2 regions of the Planococcus sp. APC 3900 genome follow, and region 1 is predicted to be linked to the other one. Evidence: predicted binding sites of a transcription regulator. Region 1 holds the regulator's gene; the other holds the start of a gene.
The links. Region 1 encodes LexA, which represses DNA repair genes until DNA is damaged. Its sites were predicted from a motif close to CGAACATATGTTCG; they were not measured.

Region 1 (5,516 bases):
TCCACAAATGCTTGAATATGTAGAAGAAGCCAAAATTGCAGAGGAAGAGAGTATGCCTTTGCCATTTGAAACAACTGGAGATGCGGCGGGTACAGTCATCAAAAAGGTCGGCATTGCGGATCTGGCTAAAATGAAATCGGGAATTGAAGATGGCACGATGTCAGCAGACGAAGTGATTCAGAAGCTTGAAGAGGATTTGAATGAAGAAGAGCTGCTTGCCCTGAAAGTGATCGTATACAAGGAATTATACAAACAGCAATAATAAAGGATATATGCTAAACTGAGTCACGAAGATAAAGTAAAAGTTTAAAGGAGGCTATTGCATGAAACCGTTTCGCGTAGAGTTTTATTTTGATCAAGGCAATACCATCGTACACAATGTCCAGGCTGTAGATAAAGAATCGGCATTAAGCAAGATTCCTTCCAATGGCACTTATGAAATTTCAGATGAACAAACAGGCAATATTTATCGCATTACTATCAATTTAGTTAAATATATTATCGTCAGCGAACTGTAGAAGATTTTTTCTCGGCAAGCTGCACTTAAGGTGTTGCTTGCGCAACTCCTTTTTTTAAAAGATTTTTTGCATGACAATTCGATTGGGAGGCAAATGAATGGAATTCAGAGGATCGAGTGCTTACGAGGAAAAAGATTTTTTGAAGAACTTTCTGCAAAGAAGAAATCGGGCGGAGAGCCCTAATAACAGCATTGAAAAACCAATAATCTATGGGTTGCTTGGCAACTTTCAAAACCAGGATATACTCGATTTAGGATGTGGAGATGCCTTATTCGGAAAAGAACTGTTGGAAGCAGGAGCGCATTATTATCATGGTGTAGAAGGGTCTGAAGAAATGATCGGCTTAGCGGCTGCAAATTTGGAGGGTGTCAATGCCGATCTGACATTGGCAATTATGGAGTCATTTGTCTTTCCTGAAAATACCTATGACATCGTCTCCTCTCGATTAGCCATCCATTATTTACCGGAAGTGGACGAACTATTCCGAAATGTATATGAATCCTTAAAAGCTGAGGGGAAATTTGTATTTAGTGTGCAGCATCCACTGACGACCTCATCTTTTTCAAGTAAAATGTCAGGAGAAAAAAGAAGCAATTGGCTGGTGGACGATTACTTTAAAGAAGGGGAACGGCACGAACCGTGGATCGATAAAATTGTCGTCAAGCATCACCGGACCATTGAAAGCTATTTTACTTCTTTGACAAAGGCGGGATTTAGCGTAACGAATGTTCGGGAAGGGAAGCCCGAACGTCAATATTTCAGTTCTGATGAAGAGTATAGTAGGAGAATGAGAATTCCTGTAATTTTAGCTTTCAGCTGTCATAAACGCTAAATCGAAATTGTTTACATAATAAAAATATCCATTAAAAAAAACCAGGGATTTCCCCGGTTTTTTTTTAATGGATTTGGCGGTAAACGCCTACAACTTTACCAAGAATCGATACTTGGTCTACAATGATCGGATCCATTGATGAATTTTCAGGCTGAAGACGGAAATAATTTTCTTCTCGGAAGAAGCGTTTGACTGTTGCTTCATCCTCAGTCGTCATTGCGACAACAATGTCCCCATTATCCGCGGTCTGCTGCTGCTTAACCACTACATAATCTCCGTTCAAAATTCCGGCTTCGATCATACTTTCACCCATGATCTCCAGCATGAAGATGTGATCATCTTCAGTGCCATAACTTTGCGGAAGCGGGAAATACTCTTCCACGTTCTCAATTGCTGTAATAGGAACACCGGCAGTTACTTTACCGATCAAAGGAACATGCAATACCGGACTTTTATCGATTAACGCTTCATCAGTGCTTATTACTTCAATGGCTCTCGGCTTGGTGGGATCCCGTCTGATCAAGCCTTTGCTTTCAAGACGTGCTAAATGTCCATGTACAGTCGAACTGGATGCAAGACCGACTGCCTCACCGATTTCGCGTACGGATGGCGGATAGCCTTTCAGCCGAACTTCCTCTTTTATAAATGACAGAATGTCTTCCTGGCGTTTGGATACTTTTTTCAACAGTTTCACCTCATTTGAGTAATTCTACTTGATTTCTACCAATAGTATACCAACTCGGGCATTGAAATGCAAACATAGGTTCGAATTTTATTCTTGACAAAAACACCTGTTCGCATTAATATGAGAACATACATTCCGAACACAAATTCTTAGGAGGCGGTTCAAATGACATTCATTCGACAAAATACTTATCTTATCGCATTTTTCTCATTAATTGTGGTATTTACTTTTTACGCCATACTGTCCCATAATACAAACAGTACATCAATGAGCCAAGTTGAAATAGAAGAAGGCGATACGCTTTGGACTTTAGCTGAATCTTTCAGTGGCGCGACTCCCCATCATGAATGGATAGAGGAGATTATGAAAGAAAACAACCTTTCTACTCCAAAAATCATTGCAGGACAATCCCTTAAGATTCCAAGCGACCAATTGAAATTTGCTCCTGATGAGACCATTAAATTTGCAGGTGATACTGAATGAAGAAAAATGCATTAATTTATTGCCGTGTCAGCACGACCAAAGATACGCAGGAATCCTCCCTTGAGAGACAGGAAGAAGAACTGATGAAATTCGCGTTTGAACAATCTTATAAAGTGGATGGTGTATACACCGATCAGCACAGTGGATACGAGATGGATCGTGACGGTCTGCTTGAAATGCTTAATTGCATTAAGGGAGACAAAATCGATGCCGTTTTTATTCAGGATGAAACGCGTTTGGGCAGAGGGCACGCACGTATTGCTCTTTTGCATGTCATGAAGAAATATGGCGTGGAAGTTTATACCTTATCGGATATGGGGCCAATAGCCCTTAATGATATGGATGACATGGTGCTTGAAATTCTGGCAATCGTTGAAGAATATCAGCGCAAAATACATAATGCCAAAATCAAGCGGGGCATGAAACGCGCTGTGGAAAATGGCTATAAACCGGAAAAAAATCTAAAAGGCAAAGGCAATCCTGATGGGCGTGAACGCTTGGATCTGCCTATCGATCAAATTGTCAGCCTGAAAACTAATGGGCTGACTTTCAGTGAAATTGCTGTAACCTTGCAAGGATTCGGCTACCAAGCGAGCAAGGCGACGGTTCATCGGCGATATAAGGAATACGAAAAGCTGATGAAAGACTAAAACATTGCAGAAACCTTACTTTTTTTGTACCATATGAAAAGAAGAAAGGTGGATGTCTATGTTATCACCAGACAAATTAACTAGAATTAATGAACTATCACGTAAATCGAAAACGACTGGATTATCCAAAGAAGAAGCAAAAGAACAATCTTCTTTGCGCCAGGAATATTTGCAAACGTTCCGTAAAACGATGCGTGGAACAATTGAAAATGTAAAAGTAATTGACCCGAATGGGAACGACGTAACGCCAGAAAAGGTCAAAAATATTCGAGAGAATAAGTATTTGAATTAAATACTTATTCTCTTTTTCATTGTATTCTTTTCTATTGTTGACTAAACTAGAAAGGGATTATATTTTTGTTTGAGAGAGGATGTTACTATGTCAACCCACGCAGATCAACTTGCAGTGACAACAATTCGTACACTTTCCATCGATGCAATCGAAAAAGCAAATTCTGGTCATCCAGGATTGCCAATGGGCGCAGCTCCAATGGCATATACTTTGTGGACTAAGCATATGAACCACAATCCAAAAAATCCGGATTGGTTTAACCGTGACCGTTTTGTGTTATCCGCTGGACATGGTTCCATGCTTCTATACAGTTTGCTTCATTTAAGCGGCTATGGTTTAGAAATGGATGAAATCAAAAACTTCCGTCAATGGGATTCAAAAACACCTGGACATCCCGAATATGGCCACACTACAGGCGTTGAAGCAACGACCGGTCCACTTGGACAGGGAATTGGTATGGCGGTCGGTATGGCAATGGCTGAGCGTCATTTAGCGGCTACTTACAATAAAGAAGGAATGAATATCGTCGATCACAACACTTTCGCTTTATGCGGTGATGGAGATTTGATGGAAGGCGTTGCCGGAGAAGCTATTTCTCTTGCGGGCCACTTGAAATTAAACAAATTGGTTGTTCTATATGATAGCAACGACATTTCGTTGGACGGTCCACTTGGCAAGAGTTTCTCTGAAAATGTTCAAAAACGTTTTGAATCATACGGCTGGAACTATTTGCGCGTAGATGATGGCAATGTATTGGACGACTTATCAGAAAAAATCGCACAAGCCAAAGAATCTTCAGACAAACCGACATTAATCGAAGTCAAAACCGTTATCGGTTACGGAGCTCCGAACAAATCAGGTAAAGCAGATGCACACGGCGCGCCGCTTGGTGAAGATGAAATGAAATTGGTTAAAGAATACTACGAGTGGACTTTCGATCAAGATTTCCATGTGCCGGAGGAAGTATATGAAACTTTCCAACAGGCAACTGAAGAGCTTGGGGCAAAAGCTGAGTCAAAATGGAACGAATTGTATTCACAATACGAATCAGCACATCCGGAATTGGCGGAACAATTGCAGATGGCGATCCGTGGTGATCTTCCAGAGAACTTTGATGCAGAGTTCCCGACATATGAATTCGGTAAGAAACAAGCAACTCGTTCTTCTTCAGGAGATATGATCAATGCAATCGCTAAAACAGTTCCTTCCTTCTTCGGAGGCAGTGCTGACCTTGCTGGATCCAACAAAACGAACATCAAAGGCGCTGGCGATTTTGACGCTGAACATCCTGAAGGACGCAATATCTGGTTTGGTGTGCGTGAATTTGCAATGGGAGCAGCCTTAAACGGTATGGCTCTTCATGGCGGACTTCATGTCTTCGGCGGAACGTTCTTCGTCTTCAGTGATTATGTCCGTCCAGCAATCCGTCTGGCTGCATTAATGGGGCTTCCTGTCACTTATGTCTTCACACATGATAGCGTAGCTGTAGGCGAAGATGGCCCAACACATGAACCGGTTGAACATTTGGCTTCTCTTCGTGCAATGCCGAACTTGAGCGTTGTTCGTCCCGCTGATGCCAACGAAACAAAAGCGGCATGGCGTTTGGCGTTGACGGCGAAAACTACACCGACTTTATTGGTTCTTTCTCGTCAGGACTTGCCAATTTTGGAAAATAGCGCAGAACTTGCAGAAGCTGGCGTGGAGAAGGGTGCATACGTTGTGTCCCCTGCTGAAAATCCACAAGCGCTATTGCTTGCGACTGGATCGGAAGTTAGCTTGGCTGTAGCTGCACAAAAGCAATTGGCTGAAGAAGGAATTGCGGTTTCTGTCGTTTCAATGCCATCATGGGATCGTTTTGAAAAACAGGATAAAGAATACAAGCAATCCGTCATTCCAAGAACTGTCAAGAAACGCCTGGCTATTGAAGTCGGTACTTCATTCGGTTGGGATCGCTATACAGGCGACGAAGGCGATATTCTTGCAATCGACCGTTTCGGTGCAAGTGCACCGGGAGAACGCATCATGGAAGAGTTCGGCTTCACAGCTGACAATGTTG
Region 2 (5,516 bases), on a different contig from region 1:
ATGGCCATATGAGCTCGATCAACGTATCTGTTGGACAATCAGTTGGACAAGGTCAGCAAGTAGGCGGCATGGGTAACACAGGCCGTTCTACAGGCACACATCTTCACTTTGAAATTCACGTAGGACCTTGGAATGGCGCACGTTCAAATGCGGTCAACCCTGCTCCTTACGTTCGATAACATGCTAAAAAACCGGCTTCTCTCAGGAGATGCCGGTTTTTTCTTTCAATTTTCTTTATCGGATAGCCTAAGCATTTTGGATGGATGTTTTAATCGAACAATTTTTCTTAATGATCGATTTGTATACTGCCGTTCTCCATAATTTGGATCGGTTGATAGCTATTTTTAAACTCAATTCCTATGTATCCAGTAGAATTCAATTCTGATATCCCTTTTATATAGGCCTCTTCGTCTGTAATTAACCGATAGAAGAAACACAATTCATCACTGGTATCCGAAGACTCTTCAAATACAAACTTCTCTCCATACTTTTCTTCAAAATAAGTTATCGCTTCTTCATGAGTAGTAAATAGCGGAAATTCGTTTTCTTCCTGTTTGCTGATTCTATGCATTTTTCTCCTCCTAAAATTCAAGGTTACTTTACTGTAAGTTTTACTTTAACTGCATCTTTTCATTACGCTAATAAGTTCTATATAAGTTGAACTAATGATTTGTAGGAGCCGATATTCCGTAAAACAGCTACGCTTTCCAGCGGGCTCGCGCCCAATCCTCCTCGTCCGCTGCGCTCCCTGCGGTGTATCGGTCGTCTCGCTAAGCCGCAGGAGTCTTCGCTGTTTTACTCCATATCTTTAGAGTTTTTTCTCAGAGTCGAAGTGGTATATAAAATGTTATTTCTTTAGTTCAACTTATATAGATTTAAAGAATTTATCATTCAATCAAGCATATGTATAGATATAATCATACCGATTGGCAGTCGCCACTCGCCGAACGCATCTTCATAGGTGATGGTCCACTGCTCTTGGTCCAGCTTTTGAATTATGCAACGGTGATAGTGGAAATGACGGTCCTGCCAGGATTGGATAAATACCGTGCACTGCCGTTCGCAGGCTACTATCAACATATCAATGATAGCCCCTTGTTCATCGGCGCTGAGCATCGGCTGCGGATCATTAATGGAATTCCATGCATGTTCCGATACGAAAAGGCCATCCCACCTTGTTTGTCTTCTTTCATTTGTTTTGCCGGTAATGCTTCTTTGCTCCATATCTTACACTCCCTTGAATAAGAACATTTGTTCTTATTATACCCATTTAAAAGAGGAATTGCTCTATTTTAGAGAAGTTTTTTTATTTTGAAGAAGAACTGCAAAAAAAGAGAAGAAGTTTTTCAACCTCCTCTTTTTCAATATGTTGGCAGCTTTTTACTTTACATCGTCTATCGTTAATTCCTGCTCTGGCGTAAAGCTGGTGTAGTCATAAATTTCTTCGCCCTCAACAACGCGGTGATATCCTACTTCAGCTAGATAATAATCGATGGATTCACTGTTCAATTGCTTTTGTATTTCCCGACTCTGTTGCAGCATTTGCTCTTTAGACAAATTCCTTTTTTCAATTTCCAGCATAATCAAAATTGGTTTGGGTGTTTTCGTTTGGGGTGTCCATTCTTCTGCTTGTTTGTCGTAAACCTCTACGTCTGTGGCCACATCGCCGACTTCTGGAACTTTTTTCTGAAGAAGCGCCAGAATGTATTGCTCTGCCTCGGTATTTAATTTTTTCGAAGCTTCTTTGTCGATCTTTGAGAAGTGAATGGTATCACCCAGAATTTCATACGGTTCGATAGCAGAGACATCGTATTCATAAGCCGTTTCCACTCCTATCGCTTCCGTTTCCATTACGGTAAAACGAAAAGTGGCATCGGTCCATCCATAATCTGCCGACCGCTTGATCTTGTAGTCCATGTCCGGATACGTTTGGTCTAAAAACGTTTCCAAGCTCTCTTGCGCTCTGTTTTTTTCGAATGGATTCCCGCTCATTTGTATATAAGCAAACACGACCCCAGCAATCAATAAAATCGCGATCACACCGTATATTATTTTCTTTTTCATATTAGTTTTCCTCCATTATTTTAAGAATACAGAAACCGATGACGATGCCGATCATCGTAAACACTAGATGGATGGTTAGTGAAAACAGCGCTAATTGAAGTGCTTCCCAAAAACTTTCCGCATAGAACTCACCGAGCAGATCCGTCATGTACAACAGGCAATTCCAGATGAAGTTCGGCACGCCTGCAAGGAGAACAGCAATAAGGACCGACCGGTAAAAGAGATACGTGACCAGCCCCAAGATAGTGTAGGTCAGAATAAAACCCGCATTGTCATTCATAATGGTTGTACCCATCGCGAACATAAAGGCAATCGCCACAAAGAAAATCTGAATTGTGGTCAGCCGTAAGGTTATTTTACGGATCATCTTTTTCGAAGGCTCTCCCGGTTCTACTTTGGCGGGCAACGGAATTTGTGATTGTTCCGCAAGAAGACGGCACTCTTTGCAGCTTTTCAAATGTTCTTCGATAAATTGTTTGGTCTCTACCTGCAATAACTCTTCTTCGTATAAAGGCAGAAGATCTTGCACAATTGCACATTCATTCTTCATAACGTCACCTCCAGCAGTTTTTGAATTTTTAATTTCAAACGGTGAAATGTTACACGCGCATAATTTTCTGATTTGCCGATTAAGACACCGATATCTGCAAAACTCAGCTCTCCATATATCCGAAGCAACACGATTTCTCTTGAAGCATCATCCAGTTTTGAAATGTGATGCAACAGTAGTTTTGTGTCTTCATTGATTTCTACCAACTCTTCTAGCGAATGAATTTCAGCCTCTGGAATCTCTGCGAATTTTTGCATTAAGCTTTGCTGATACTTGTTTTTTCGATAATATTTTTTCAGTAAGTTATTCGCAATCGAGAAGATCCACGTGGACAGTGTAGAATGGTTATTAAAAGACGCAATACTTTTACACGCTTCATAAAAGGTATCGTGGCAAAGGTCTTGAGCCGTCGCCTGATTGCCGGTCTTCGCATAGAAAAACGCATAGATTTTTGGGTGAAGTTTTTCGTATTCTTCATTAAGCTTATTCATCACTGCCCTCGCTTTCTTGCTGTTCTTAGTATTAATACCGCCACCATCTATTTCGTTACAAAATCCTTTAATAAATTTTCTTTCCCTTATCATTCCATAGATTTTTCCCATCTTTAGTTCTATGAATATTTTTTTAATTAAAATCAAAACTAGTAAAGGATGGCCTTTAAGAAACAAAAAAAAGAGAGAATGTAGTCGATCCACATCTTCTCCCCTCTATCCATGTCTAATAGTTTTTATGCAAAATCCCTTTTATACTGGACAGTCAGACAGATACCGCCAGCTAAAAATGCCAACGAATATTTAAACAGGAAAAAGATTGTCCACATATACTCTTTCGGAAAGATGATGTCACATAAAATGATGGCCAACAGCATCCAGTAGCAGCTCTTTAAAGACAATTGATTTGTCCGTTCATCGCTTTCCCCCATCTTCTTATAAGACACATAAAGAAGAATCAGACTGCCCATGAGCAGTAAAAACCCAATCCCGATGAGAATATTCCAATTCCCAGTAGATTGTTCAGCCCAAGCCCTAAAAGGATCGAAAATAGCGTGATGGATATTCGCGAAAAAATCATTCATTTTGACCATTTCCTTTTAAATAAGTAAAAACATCGTTTACATCAACCTTAAAAAAGTCGGCAATTCGGAAAGCTAACAGCAAGGTTGGAACATAATTCCCTTTTTCCATAACAAAGATGGTTTGTTTGGAAACTCCCACTTTTTCCGCTAATTCTTGCTGGGACATTCTGGCGAGCACCCGATATTCATAAACCTTATTGGATATCGAGTCCCCAAAATCTTTCTTCATGATCATCACCTCTTAGAAAATATAATAAATCAATTCTTTATAAAAGTAAAGTAAACTTATACTTAATAAAATAATATTTTTATTTCTTGCTATTATTACATAAGAATCCGTATATGGTTCTTCAATAAAAACACATGAAAACCCGGCATCTTTTTCAAGATGCCGGGTATTCTTCTTTCTATTCTTTTCCTCCGTACAATTGTTGAAGTTCTTCTTCTTTCATTGTAAAGCGGTGTTCTTCTGCAGGAAAAGCGCCGGTTTTTACTTCGTCGACGTACTGGGTCAGGCCGTCTTTCATCAAGTCCCCGGTTTCCGCGTAAGAATGCACGAATTTCGGCAAATGATGGGTTCCGTACTTCAGGACGTCGTGATAAACCAAGACTTGTCCGTCTGTTTCACTGCCGGCTCCAATGCCGATTACCGGTATCGTCAATGCTGCGGTGACTTTTTGCGCCAATTGGTAAGGAATGCATTCGAGAACGAGCATGCAGGCTCCTGCCGCTTCACATGCCCGTGCATCATCGATCAGCTTTTGCGCGGCGTCTGCTGTTTTCCCCTGTACTTTATAGCCGCCCAGCACACCCGCTGTCTGTGGAAGCAGACCAAGGTGCGCGACAACCGGAATGCCGGTGCGTGTCAGTAATTTCACTACCTCCACGACCTCATCTGCCCCTTCAAGCTTTACTGCTTCCGCTCCGGTTTCCTGGAAAATACGGACTGCGTTATCCAGTGTGCGTTCCAGGCTGCCATGAAATGAAGCGAAAGGCATATCCACCACCAAGAACGTATCGGGAGCACCGCGACGGGCTGCTTTGCCGTGATGGATCATGTCATCGACCGTCACTTTCACAGTGGAATCGTATCCCAGGACGACCATTCCAAGAGAATCGCCGACCAGAATCACATCCACGCCGGCCTGTTCAGCAAGTTTGGCTGACGGGTAATCATAAGCGGTGAGCATGGCGATTTTTTCGTTTTGTGCTTTCATTTTGATGAGTGAGGCTGTATTTTTCATTTTTTTCTCTCCTTTTGGGAGGAAAACCGAAATAAAGCCCATCCATTCCAAAACTGGACAGACGGGCAGAATAAGTATCAGTGGTTTTCTCCGTCCCTGTCGATGTAAGATCAAGGCAGAACTATGCAATTGTTGAGTGTCTTTATACGGGTGCAGTTCAACAATGATACCGCCCTTATTGCCACTATAGCAGAAGCTTGGATGTTGGGATATGGTTTATGTACGAAGTTGCGGCCAATTCCATACAAACGGATCTATTCCATAGCTGCCCTTACTTTTTCTTGAATCATGACAACCTGGGGCTCCATGTCCACTGAACCATAGGCAGAATCAATGCATTCATTCCAGAACGCCATGTGTTTTTTATCCACTTCGTGGCTGGAGTTCTCCAATTCGGTTCCGCCTTCTCCCTGCACCGAATACCAGTATAAATAAGTTTCACCGTCCCGTTCTTCTTTGAAGATGGTTTCGACGAACATCTTTTCATCATCAAGTGTCAGCAGCACATGGCCCATATGCTCATTCAAAAAAGCCATCCATTGTTCGACGGATTCCATTTTCCCTTGTTTGACTTTGAATCGCG

Region 2: a site for LexA is predicted at 1,245-1,258, ahead of QMA04_RS00920 (YolD-like family protein). Genes of this name have one in related genera too.

What each region holds. Positions count from the first base shown of each region.
Region 1 is NZ_JASDCT010000015.1:2,852-8,367, forward strand. It holds gene QMA04_RS17820 (hypothetical protein) at 1-262, shown strand, start outside; gene QMA04_RS17825 (hypothetical protein) at 324-518, shown strand; gene QMA04_RS17830 (class I SAM-dependent DNA methyltransferase) at 616-1,350, shown strand; gene lexA (transcriptional repressor LexA) at 1,415-2,035, opposite strand; gene yneA (cell division suppressor protein YneA) at 2,201-2,518, shown strand; gene QMA04_RS17845 (YneB family resolvase-like protein) at 2,515-3,168, shown strand; gene QMA04_RS17850 (DUF896 domain-containing protein) at 3,227-3,460, shown strand; gene tkt (transketolase) at 3,548-5,516, shown strand, end outside.
Region 2 is NZ_JASDCT010000001.1:190,783-196,298, reverse strand. It holds gene QMA04_RS00930 (murein hydrolase activator EnvC family protein) at 1-179, shown strand, start outside; gene QMA04_RS00925 (hypothetical protein) at 287-571, opposite strand; gene QMA04_RS00920 (YolD-like family protein) at 892-1,224, opposite strand; gene QMA04_RS00915 (YfjL-like protein) at 1,381-2,064, opposite strand; gene QMA04_RS00910 (zf-HC2 domain-containing protein) at 2,066-2,614, opposite strand; gene QMA04_RS00905 (RNA polymerase sigma factor) at 2,611-3,309, opposite strand; gene QMA04_RS00900 (DUF2178 domain-containing protein) at 3,342-3,689, opposite strand; gene QMA04_RS00895 (helix-turn-helix transcriptional regulator) at 3,682-3,918, opposite strand; gene panB (3-methyl-2-oxobutanoate hydroxymethyltransferase) at 4,097-4,933, opposite strand; gene QMA04_RS00885 (DUF6176 family protein) at 5,188-5,516, opposite strand, start outside.